2 linked regions of the Orrella dioscoreae genome follow. The protein of the gene in region 2 interacts with the protein of the main gene of each other region in a pairwise test. Links are inferred from orthologs where the notes say so. Each region holds a gene or a part of one and is shown on either strand. Other genes may lie near its edges.

Region 1 (5,736 bases), 3.0 Mb from region 2 along the record:
GATCTCGAGGGGATCGAAGCCGCGACTGGCCGGCACCACGTGCCGCGCCGCGCGGCGCACGTACATGAAGTGATAGAGGCCCGCGCCGTGCGAGATCGGCGCGGCATAGAGCATGCTGTCGGTGGCCGACACCGTCTCGATGTCGGCCGCGTAGCACAGCGCCATCGCCACCAGGTTGCGATGCGACAGCATCACGCCCTTGGGCCTGCCCGTGGTGCCGGAGGTATAGAACAGCCATGCCAATGCATCGGGCGGCAACACCCGGGGCGGCGGCAGCGGCGCGTCCAGGCCCGCCTGCGCAGCCCGCGGGAACGCATCGCCATCGACCGCCAGGTGCAGGCAGCCGTCAGGCACGGCTTCAGGCGGCAGGTCTTCGTGCGTGTCGGTCAGCACGGCATGTGCGCCCGCGTCGCGCAGGATCCAGTCCACCTCCTTGGGATGCAGCTTCGGGTTGACCGGCACGACGACCGCGCCCAGCCACCAGCAGGCGTAGAAAAGCTCCAGGTATTCGACGCGATTCTTCATGAAGAGCGCGACACGCGCGCCCTCGGCCACGCCCTGCGCATCGCGCAACCACCGCGCCAGCCCGGCCGCGCGGCGAGCGAAGGCGTCATAGTCCGCATGCAGCTGCGTGCCGCGATACAGCGCCGGGTTGCGAGGGTGCGACAGCGCGGCCGCATGCAGCCAGTTGGCGACATTCATGGCGCGCCCTTATGCCCGGGCTGCTTCGAGCACCGAGGCATAACTGGCCACCGCCGCGCCGCCCATGTTGAAGACCAGGCCCAGGCTGGCGTCCTTGCGCTGCATGGCGCCCGCCTGGCCGGTCAGCTGGCGATAGGCCAGCGCGTGCATCGACACGCCCGTCGCGCCCACCGGATGGCCCTTGGCCTTCAACCCGCCGGAAAGGTTCACCGGCAGGCGGCCATCGCGCAGCACGATGCCGTCGTCCAGCGCCTGGCGGCCACGCCCGGCAGGCGCCAGCCCCATGGCCTCATAGATGAGCAGCTCGGCGATGGTGAAGCAATCGTGCACCTCGGCGAAATCCAGGTCGTTCACGTGGATGCCCGCTGCGGCATACGCCTGGCGCAGCGCGCGCGCCGGCCCCTCGAATGCCAGCAGGTCGCGCCCGCCCAGCGGCAGGAAATCGCTGACGTGCTCGGCGGCGCGCACGGTGACCGCGCGCGGAAAGCGCGTGGCCGTGTCGCTGCGCGTCATGACGACGGCCGCCGCGCCATCGGTGATGAGCGAGCAATCGGTCAGCCGCAAGGGCGGCGCAATCAGCGGATTCTTGTCGGAGACGGTATTGCAGAAGGCCACGTCCACCTCGCGGTGCATCTGCGCCAGCGGGTTGTGCATGGCATTGCCGTGGTTCTTGGCGGCGATGGCCGCCATGGCGGGCAGCGGATCCTCGTAGCGCGCGGCGTACTCGCGCGCCGCCAAGGCAAAAAGCTGCGGAAAGCTCAGCGCGGCTTCTTCAGGATCGTTCTTGTAGCCCGCCCCCGCCAGCGCCTCGGTGACTTCCGGCGTGCTGCGCGAGGTCATTTTTTCCGCGCCGACGACCAGCACGGTCCGGGCAGCGCCCGCCTGCAGGGCGCGCAGGCCGGCATGGATGGCCGCCCCGCCGGACGCACAGGCGTTCTCGCAGCGCACCGCGGGCTTGAAGCGCAAGGCGGGCGAGGCCTGCAGGATCAACGAGGCCGCGAAGGCATCCGGGACCAGTCCGGCATTGAAGTTGCCCAGGAACACCGCATCGATTTCAGCGGGGTCCACCCCCGCGTCCTCGATGGCTTCTGTCGCGGCCATGACGATGAGTTGTTCCAGGTTCAAGGCGTCCAGGCGCCCGAAAGGGGTGTGCCCGCTGCCGACGATGGATACCGAGGTGCCTGACATGTCTTGTCTCTCCGCACTGGGTTGTCGTTCTTTTTTCCAGTGTGTGACTTGGCATGCCCGTACATCAATACGTGCAGCTACGTATAAAACTACGTATTAGGTGAGGTTGCGTGATCTTCTATGTAGACCGCTGGGTTGACGGCCGCCGAGGGTGGTCGTGCCGTCGGTCGCCTGCCGCGGGGTGCGGCGCCCACAGCGCCCTCCGGTCAGCATTCGGAAAAGCAATAGGGGCAGCTGTTGAGAGAGTGGGGGCGGGAGGTGGAGGGAGGAAGCAGCGCGCTTCGAGCTACGGGCGCCGCTTGGCCCTGTTGCCTGCTTGGGGAGGCTGCTCCACCACCGACACGGCGCGACCGAAGCCGCCAGGCTCATCAATTTCTCGGTGTCTCTGCCCGCGCAAGACACCCGCCATTCAGTCACGACAGTGGAACAACGCCTCCAAACAGACAACGCAGCCTGACGGGAGCCCCTGCCCGGAGTGCGATGCCCCCCACCTCCACTCCCCTTCCCCCCTCTCTCACTAGCTGCCTCTTTTGCTTTTCCAAATGCTCAGCAATGGGCGCTGTGGGCGCCCATTGCTGAGCGGCAAGCCGAGATCTTCGGGCGGGCAGCGAGCGCGGGGCAAGAATGCGAGCAGGACTCCGGCGGCCGACTCCGATCCAGAACCCCCAAGCGCAGGACGTCGAGGGTGGGCGGGACGGCGGGCGCCTTCTGCGGGGAGCGCGGCGCTGTGGGCGCCGCACCCCGCGGCAGGCGGCCGACGGCACGACCACCCTCGGCGGCCGTCAACCCAGCGGTCTACACAGAAGACTACGCTACGGCAGCAGACCACGCAGCGATCTACGCAACCCCACCCACCCGACCAACCGGCCGCACAAAAGAAATCGCAGTCTCGCCAGCATGCGAAAACACCAGCGCATCCTGCTCATAAGCCGCCCGCCCGAACAGCGACGCCTCATCGATCGTCGCGAGATTCGACGCCAGTCCCTTGAAGTCGAACAGCGAGGTATCCGCCAAATGCGACGGCACCACCTGCGTCAGCGCGCGGAACACGCTGTCGACGCGGCCCGGGGTTTCGCGTTCCCATGCGACCAGCATTTCCTTCACCTTCTGGCGCTGCAGGTTCTCCTGCGAGCCGCACAGGTTGCACGGGATGATGGGATACGCCATGTCGGCCGCGTAGCGGGCAATGTCGGACTCGCTGCAATACGCCAGCGGGCGGATCACCACATGCGCGCCGTCATCGGTGGCGAGCTTGGGCGGCATGCCCTTCAGCTTGCCGCCGAAGAACATGTTCAGGAAGAAGGTTTCGACGATGTCGTCGCGATGGTGGCCCAGCGCGATCTTGTTCGCGCCCAGCTCCTTGGCCGTGCGATAGATGATGCCGCGGCGCAGGCGCGAGCACAGCGAACAGGTCGTCTTGCCCTCGGGCACCTTCTCTTTCACGATGGAATAGGTGTCGGCCGTGACGATGCGATAGGCCACGCCGGTGCTTTCCAGGTAGGCCGGCAGCACCTCTTCAGGGAAACCCGGCTGCTTCTGGTCCAGGTTCATCGCGATCAGCTCGAAATTCACCGGCGCGCGCTTCTGCAGGGCGCTCAGGACCGACAGCATGGTGTACGAGTCCTTGCCGCCGCTCATGCACACCAGGATGCGGTCGCCGTCCTCGATCATCTTGAAATCGGCGATGGCCTTGCCGGCCTGTGATTCCAGGCGGTTCTGCAGCCGGAAGAAATTGTTCGAGTCTTTCATCAGCTCGGTTCCGCGGATGGCGACAGCCCTGCCCAACGCGGGCCGCCGACATCGATATCGAAAAGATCCAGCACCCGCGCCACGCTGTGGTCGACCATCTCTTCGATGGACTGGGGCCGGTGATAGAAGGCCGGCAAGGGCGGGAAGACGATGCCGCCCATTTCCGTGACGGCCGTCATGTTGCGCAGGTGCGCAAGATTGAAGGGCGTCTCGCGCACCATCAGCACCAGCCGGCGGCGTTCCTTCAGCACCACGTCGGCCGCGCGCGTGATCAGGTTGTCCGCCAGGCCGTGGGCGATGGCGCCCAGCGTGCGCATGGAGCACGGCGCCACCACCATGCCGGCCGAGCGGAAGCTGCCGCTGGCCAGCGTGGCGCCGATGTCGCGCACGCTGTGGACCACGTCCGCCATGGCGTGGACCTCGTTGCGGGACAGGTCCAGCTCGTGCTGCAGGTTGAGCGCGCCTGCCGCCGAGACGACCAGGTGCGTCTCGACGTCAGGCACGCGCCGGGCGGCCTGGAGCAGGCGCACGCCGTAGAGCGCGCCGGTGGCGCCGGTGATGCCGACGATCAGCCGCCGGCGGCCGGGTGTCACTCGGTGGCCCCGGCGGCGTCGAGCAGCTTCTTCAGCTCGCCGCTTTCGTTCATCTCGGACATGATGTCCGAACCGCCCACGAACTCGCCCGAGACGTAGAGCTGGGGAATGGTCGGCCAGTTCGAGTAGCTCTTGATGCCGCTGCGCACTTCCTCGTCCTCAAGCACGTTGATCGTGATGAGCTTGCGCACGCCACAGCCTTTCAGGATCTGGATGGCGCGGCCGGAGAAGCCGCATTGCGGGAACTGGGCGGTACCCTTCATGAACAGCACCACGGGGTGCTGCGTGACGGTATCGCGGATGAAGGTTTGCACGTCGTCGCTCATGGTTGACTCGCAGATGCGCCGGCGCGTGGCCGGCATAGGATTTTGCCTGGGGTAAATGGCCGGTATCGGGCAGGCAACGCCGACGTCCGGACCCGGGACTCCCCGGAATTATAGGTTTGCGCCGGAAATCCTCTCGATGCCGGCCAGATCGCGGCGGCTGGCCGCGTTCCGGAAGCCCGCGTCGGCCAGCAACTGCCGCACGGCGGCGGCCTGGTCCCAGCCATGCTCCAGCCAGAGACGGGCGCCTGGGGCCATCCAGGCGCGGGCGCCGGACACGATACGCGCCAGCGCCGACAGCCCATCGGCTTCGTCGGTCAGCGCGCCGCGCGGCTCGTGCCGCAGGTCGCCCTGATCAAGGTGGACATCGCCGGCGGCGATATAGGGCGGGTTCGACACGATCAGGTCGAACGGCGCGTCGCCGCCGGGCAGCGCCGCATACCAGTCGCCTGCCAGACAGCGCACCCGGGGCGCCCCCAGGCGCTGGGCGTTGGCGTGCGCCTGCGCCAGCGCCTCGGGGCTGGCGTCGGTGCCCGTCACATGGGCATCGGGCCGGGCCAGGGCAATGGCCACGGCGATCGCGCCGCTGCCGGTGCCCAGGTCCAGCACGCGCGGCGCCTGCCGCCCTGACAGGCATTCGAGCGCCGTCTCGACCAGCAGTTCCGTTTCCGGCCGCGGGATCAGCACGCCCGGCGCCACGGCATAGACATGGCCCATGAATTCGCGCTCGCCCAGCAGGTAGGCCATCGGCTCGCCGGCCAGGCGGCGGGCGCACAGGGTCTGGAATGCCGCCACCGCGGCAGGCGCCAGCGGGTCGGTGTCATGCGCCAGCAGCCAGGCGCGCGGCTTGTCCAGCACGCGCTCCAGCAGCATGCGGGCCTCCAGGCGCGGCAGGCCGCAATCGGCCATCAGCCCGCGCACGGTGGTTGCGGCGCCGCCCACGATGCGCCTTATGCCTCTTCGCCCAGGGCGGCCAGTTGCGCGGCCTGGTGCTCGGCCAGCAGGGTGCCGGTCAGTTCCTGCAGATCGCCTTCCAGGATGGCCTGCAGCTTGTAGAGCGTCAGGTTGATGCGGTGATCGGTCAGGCGGCCTTGCGGGTAGTTATAGGTGCGAATGCGCTCGGAACGGTCGCCCGAGCCCACCAGGCTCTTGCGTTGCGCGGCTTCCTTGCTCTGGCGCTC
Region 2 (5,846 bases):
ACGCAAGGCGCTGGACATCGAGGGCCTGGGCGAGAAGCTGGTCGATCAACTGGTCGACAGCGATCGCGTCAAATCATTGGCCGATCTCTTCACGCTGAAGGCCGAGGAACTGGCCGACTTCGACCGCATGGGCCAGAAGTCCGCCGAGAACCTGGTGCAGGCGCTGGACGTGGCGCGCAAGCCCTCGCTGGGCCGCCTCATCTTTGCCCTGGGCATCCGGCATGTCGGGGAAACCACCGCGCGCGATACCGCCAGGCATTTCGGCTCCATCGACGCGGTCATGGATGCATCGGAAGAAGCGCTGCTGGCGGTGCCCGACGTCGGCCCGGTCGTGGCGGGGTCGCTGCATCGTTTCTTCCAGGAGGAACACAACCGCGAGGTCGTGCGGCAACTGAAGCAGCAGGGCGTGGATCCGCAGCCCGAGGCACAGGCCCAGGGCGGCGGCGTGCTGGCCGGCAAGACCCTGGTGCTGACCGGCACCTTGCCGGAATGGACCCGCGACGACGCCACCCGCCACATCCTGGCGGCGGGCGGCAAGGTGAGCGGTTCCGTCTCGAAGAAGACCGCCTATCTGGTGGCGGGGGAAGAGGCGGGCAGCAAGCTCGCCAAGGCCCAGGAGCTGGGCGTGGCCATCCTGGACGAGGCAGGGCTGAAAGCCTTGCTGGGAGTGGCCTAGCGCCGGGTTTGGGAACAGCGGGCTCGGGGCACGGCTGCCTGCTTGCCCAACGCTGCGCCGGCGCGACCGGCGCAAGCGGCACCCGCAGCCTGCGCATCAGGCTGCGGGCATCGCGTGGCGCGCACACCTTCACGTCGTTGTCGAAGTAGCAATACACGTCCCGGTGCGCCGCGCGCGGCGCGCGACCGTCCACGCGCCGTGCGTCAGCGGGCTCGCCGCCACAGCATCGGTCCCAGCTTGTCACCCAGCGCCAACACCCCCGAGGCCATGAAATTTGCCATGGGCGTGCGCACGTCGTGCAGCCTGCGGATATGGGTGATGTAGCGCGGCGCCTTGACGCTGAAGACGAAGCCTTGGGGCGTGTCGTCGCGCCAGCGCCGATAACGCGCACGCTCGGGCACGAGGAAGTGGCGTGAGCGAACCGTGACGGCTTGACCTCAAGCCCGCTTGAGGTCCGACCATGCCGGGTATCGCACTTGCATGCGTGCCCGTGGCCAGCCTGGTTCCCGGGCCATCCGCCACCAGGAGCCGCTCATGACCGCTGCACCTTCCCCCCTGACCTTCATCAACCCGCCCGGCCTGTACGATCCGCGTCCCAACGGCTATTCGCACGTGGCTGTCGTCTCCCCCTGCACGCGCATGGTCTACGTGTCGGGGCAGGGCGGCGAGGATGCCAGCGGCGCGCTGCCCGCGGAGTTCGCGGCGCAGGTGCAGCAGGCCCTTTCCAATCTCGTCACCGCGCTGCATGCCGCGCAAGCCCAGCCGCGCGATGTGGCCAAGTTGACCGTGCTGGTGGTGGATCATTCCGAAGCACGCCTGGGTGTGTTCTCGCAGGCCTTGGGGGCCCTGTGGGGGAAAGCGCCGCCGCCCGCCTGCACCCTGATCCCCGTGCCCCGTCTGGCACTGGATGGCATGCTGATCGAGATCGAGGCAACCGCGGTGTTGCCTGCCTGATGCCATGCCGTGTGGCGCCGGCAAGGAAAAAGCCCCGGCAGATGCACTGACCGGGGCTTTTTCACGCGTAAGGCGCGTCGTGCTTACTGCACCTTGGCCTTTTCACGCAGGCCGTTGCGGTAGGTCGTGAAGGCTTGCTGGCGCAGCATTTCCTCGATCTGCGGGCGAACCTGGTCCAGCGGGGGGAATTCCACGGGACGGGCGTCCTCGACCTGGATGACGTGCCAGCCGAATTGGGTCTGCACCGGCTTGGCGCTGATCTCGCCCTTCTTCAGCGCGGTCACGGCCTGCGCGAAAGGTTGGACGTAGTTCGAGGCCGGGGCCCAGCCCAGTTCACCGCCACGCTCGGCGCTGCCCGGATCCTTGGAGTTCTTCTTGGCCAGGTCTTCGAACTTGGCCTTCTTGCCCGTCAGTTGGGCGGTCAGGTCGTTGGCCAGCTTCTCGTCTTCGACCAGGATGTGGCGAACCTTGTATTCCTGCTGATTGCCTTGCTCGGCCTTCAGCTTGTTGTACTCGGCTTGCACCTGGGCGTCGGTGACGGGGTTCTTCTTCAGGAAGTCGGCTTGCAGCGCGCGCACCAGGATGCCCTGGCGGGTCAGGTCGAGTTCGGTCTGGACTTCGGGCTGCTTGGCCACGCCAGCCTTTTCGGCGGCTTGCAGCAGCACTTCACGGGTGATCAGTTCCTGCTTGACCTGTTCGCGCAACTGGGGCGAATCGGTGGCACCTTGCGTGACGAGCAGCGAGACGAACTGGTCGACGCTTTTCTGCGTGATGGCCTTGCCGTTGACCGTCGCGACGTTCTGGGCGTACAGCGGAGCGGAGAGGGTCAGGGCCGCCAGCGCCAGGGCGATACGTTTCATGGGAAGGAACTTCCTTTCAGGGAGACTGGGCATCCAGCGCCAGGGCATGGATGGGATAGGGGATCAAATCCTGCAAATGATGATACACCAGCCGATGCCGCGCCACGGGCGTCAGGCCGGTGAAACAGGCGGCCACGATGCGGACGCGATAATGGCTTGCGCCGCCTGCCGCGCCGGCATGGCCGGCGTGCAGGTGGGACTCGTCCAGGATGTCCAGCGACTGGGGTTCCAGGGCCGCCAGGCGGGCGCGGATGAGCGCCATGCGTTCGGTGTCGGCGCCGCTCATGGCTGGCGCTCCTGTTCTGCCAGCGGCTTGGCGGGAAGGTCGTCGCCGGCGCCTGCGCCGGTTTCCTCGGGCGCCTGCATGTGGCGGCCCAGCCAGACCGATTGGCCGATGACGAAGACCAGCAGCAGGCCCATCAGGCCGAACACCTTGAAGCTGACCCACTGGCTCTCGGTGTAGTGGCCCGAGAAGGCGACGTACAGGTTGGCGCAGCCCGCCAGCACGAAGAAGAGGGCCCAGCTGGCGTTGAAGCGGTCCCAGATGTTGTCGGGCATCCGGATCTTGGCGCCCAGCAGCTTGCGCAGCAGGTTCTTGCCCAGCAGGTAGCGGGAACCGAGCAGCGCGCCGGCGAAGAGCCAGTAGACCACCGTGGGCTTCCACTTGATGAAGGCCTCGTCGTGCAGCAGCAGGGTGGCGCCGCCGAAGAAGACGATGACGCCCAGGTTGACCCAGTGCATGCCCTCGATGGCCTTGCCCGTCAGCTTGAGCCAGGCGATCTGCAGCACGCCCGCGGCGATGGCCACGGCCGTGGCTACATAGATGTCCGCGAAGCGATAGGCCGCGAAGAAGAGAATCAGCGGAAAGAGATCGAACAGGAACTTCTTCATGCGGGATCGGGCTCGAAAGTCATGGAAAGGGAGTTGATGCAGTAGCGCAGGCCGGTGGGCGGCGGGCCGTCGGGAAACACGTGGCCCAGGTGCGAGTCGCAGATGTTGCACAGCACCTCGGTGCGCACCATGCCGTGGCTGGTGTCGGTTTCCTCGCGCACGCGCGCCGGGTCGATGGGGTCGAAATAGCTGGGCCAGCCACAGCCGGCGTCGAACTTGGTGTCGGAGGCGAAGAGCGGCGTGCCGCAGCCCACGCAACGATAGATGCCGGGCGTGCTGGTATTCCAGTATTCGCCGGTGAAGGCGCGTTCGGTGCCCTTCTGGCGGGCCACGTAATACTGTTCGGGGGTGAGCTGCTCACGCCATTGGGCGTCGGTTTTGGTGACTTTCTGCATGAGGTCTCCTGCCGGACTGCAAAGGGGACGGATCGAAGGGTATTGGACCACGGCGCCGCACCAGGGTTCTGTCCATTATCCCATCCCGGGGGGCTGATATCATTCCGCCCTACAAAAGCAGCTCATTCCCATAAATTCTCTGCGTTGCGGCACGGTCTGGCATCGCGCCCCCGCACCCAGGAGACACCATGACCTCTCGTAGCATGTTCCGGCTGTCCGCATGGACTGCCGCTCTGGCGCTGTCCTTGCCCCTGGGCGCCGCCCAGGCCCAGGTGAAGGTGGGGGTGACCGTGTCGAGCACCGGGCCCGCCGCCTCGCTGGGCATCCCCAGCCGCAACACCGTGGCCCTGCTGCCCACCGACGTCGACGGCATCAGGATCGAGTACATCGTGCTTGACGACGCCACCGATCCGACCCAGGCCGTGCGCAATACCCGCAAGCTGATCGCCGAGGACAAGGTGGACGTGGTGCTGGGCACCAACGGCACGCCCGGCTCGCTGGCCATGGTCGACGTGGCCGCCGAGACCGGCACGGCCATGATCAGCGTGGCCGCCAGCGCCAAGATCGTGCAGCCGGTGGACGAGAAGCGCCGCTGGGCCTTCAAGACGCCGCAGAACGACGCCCTGATGGCCGCCGCCCTGGGCGACGCGATGGTCAGGCAGAAGGTCAAGACCCTGGGCTTCATCGGCTTCTCCGATGCCTATGGCGAGGGCTGGCTGACCGAAATGACCCAGGCGGCGGAAAAGCGCGGTATCAAGGTCGTGGGCGTGGAACGCTATGCGCGCAACGACACCAGCGTCACCGGCCAGATCCTGAAGCTCGTGTCCGCGCGCCCCGACGCGATCCTGGTGGCCGGTTCGGGCACGCCCGTCGTGCTGCCGCAGAAGGAATTGAAGGCGCGCCGCTATGCCGGCCGCATCTACCAGACCCACGGCGCGGCCAACAGCGACGTGCTGCGCGTGTGCGGCCAGGACTGCGAGGGCATGATCCTGCCGGCCGGCCCGCTGCTGGTGGCCAGCCAGCTGCCCGACAGCCACCCGGTGAAGGCCTCGGCCCTGGTCTACACCGAGCTGTACGAAAAAGCGCATGGCGCCGGCTCCACCAACACCTTCGGCGGCCACCTGTGGGATGCCGGCCAGCTGGTGCTGGCTGCCGTGCCCAAGGCCGCCGCCACCGGCGCCAAGCCGGGCACGCCCGCTTTCCGTGCCGCCCTGCGCGACGCGATCGAAAGCGTGCAGAACCTGGCGGTTTCCCAAGGCGTCTTCAACATGAGCCCCACGGAGCACGCCGGTTTCGACGAACGTGCCCGCGTCATGGTGACCGTCAAGGGCGGCAAGTGGGTCTACCAGCCCGATCTCTGATTTTTCCCCCTGATCCGCCGGGGCCGCCGCGGCCCGGCGCAAGGAAGCGTTTTTCCCGATGGATTTCACAATCGCCCTGATCCTGTCGCAGGACGGCATCGTCAATGGCGCCATCTATGCCCTGCTGGGCCTGGCGCTGGTCCTGGTGTTCGCGGTCACCCGCGTCATCTTCATTCCCCAGGGCGAATTCGTGACCTTCGGGGCCCTGACCCTGGCCATGCTGGTGGAGGGCAGGGTGCCTGGCACCGTGTGGCTGCTGCCCATCGCGGGCACGGTCGTGCTGGGCATGGAGCTGGTGCAGGCCTTGCGCACCGGCATTTATTCGGCCTTGCGCGGCACGCTGCTGACCTGTGTGCTGGTGCCCTGGGCCTTGTTCTATCTCACGCCCATCGCCGTGGCCGAGCAACTGCCGCTCTGGGGCAACGTGCTGCTGTCCCTGGCGCTGGTCGTGCCGCTGGGCCCCCTGCTGTATCGCGCCGCCTACCAGCCCCTGGCCGAGGCCAGCCCGCTGGTGCTGCTCATCGTGTCGGTGGCCGTGCACTTCGCCCTCATGGGGATGGGCCTGGTGTTCTTCGGCGCCGAGGGCTGGCGCACGCCGGCCTTCCTGGAGGGGCAGGTGGACTTCGGCGCGGTCAGCTGGTCGGCGCAAAGCCTTTTCGTGGTGGGCGCCAGCGCCGTGCTCATCACGGCGCTCTGGGCCTTCTTCGGC

Evidence for each region.
Region 1: the proteins of ODI_RS07035 (region 2) and grxD interact in binary tests that used the Escherichia coli proteins (3 or more experiments, as listed by UniProt). The link is inferred for Orrella dioscoreae from one-to-one orthologs.

Annotation. Positions count from the first base shown.
Region 1 is NZ_LT907988.1:4,548,369-4,554,104, forward strand. The notes cover bases 2,894-5,701. They hold grxD (Grx4 family monothiol glutaredoxin), read right to left. Parts: upstream 4,559-5,701; coding sequence 4,229-4,558; downstream 2,894-4,228. Other genes in these bases: ttcA (tRNA 2-thiocytidine(32) synthetase TtcA), read right to left, coding at 2,894-3,639; ODI_RS20840 (UbiX family flavin prenyltransferase), read right to left, coding at 3,639-4,232; prmC (peptide chain release factor N(5)-glutamine methyltransferase), read right to left, coding at 4,667-5,464; prfA (peptide chain release factor 1), read right to left, coding at 5,506-5,701. Also shown: ODI_RS20825 (class I adenylate-forming enzyme family protein), read right to left, coding at 1-702; ODI_RS20830 (acetyl-CoA acetyltransferase), read right to left, coding at 712-1,890; more of ttcA, read right to left, coding at 2,728-2,893; more of prfA, read right to left, coding at 5,702-5,736. UniProt on the Escherichia coli protein: Monothiol glutaredoxin involved in the biogenesis of iron-sulfur clusters.
Region 2 is NZ_LT907988.1:1,514,565-1,520,410, forward strand. Bases 1,142-4,059 are described here. They hold ODI_RS07035 (BolA family protein), read right to left. Parts: upstream 2,777-4,059; coding sequence 2,507-2,776; downstream 1,142-2,506. Other genes in these bases: ODI_RS07025 (RidA family protein), read left to right, coding at 1,211-1,630; ODI_RS07030 (peptidylprolyl isomerase), read right to left, coding at 1,714-2,490; ODI_RS07040 (septation protein A), read right to left, coding at 2,773-3,381; msrB (peptide-methionine (R)-S-oxide reductase MsrB), read right to left, coding at 3,378-3,776; ODI_RS07050 (ABC transporter substrate-binding protein), read left to right, coding at 3,965-4,059. In the rest of the region: NAD-dependent DNA ligase LigA, read left to right, coding at 1-676; ODI_RS22670 (DUF72 domain-containing protein), read right to left, coding at 880-1,077; more of ODI_RS07050, read left to right, coding at 4,060-5,137; ODI_RS07055 (branched-chain amino acid ABC transporter permease), read left to right, coding at 5,196-5,846. UniProt on the Escherichia coli protein: Transcriptional regulator that plays an important role in general stress response. Has many effects on cell morphology, cell growth and cell division. Acts by regulating the transcription of many genes, including dacA (PBP-5), dacC (PBP-6), ampC and mreB.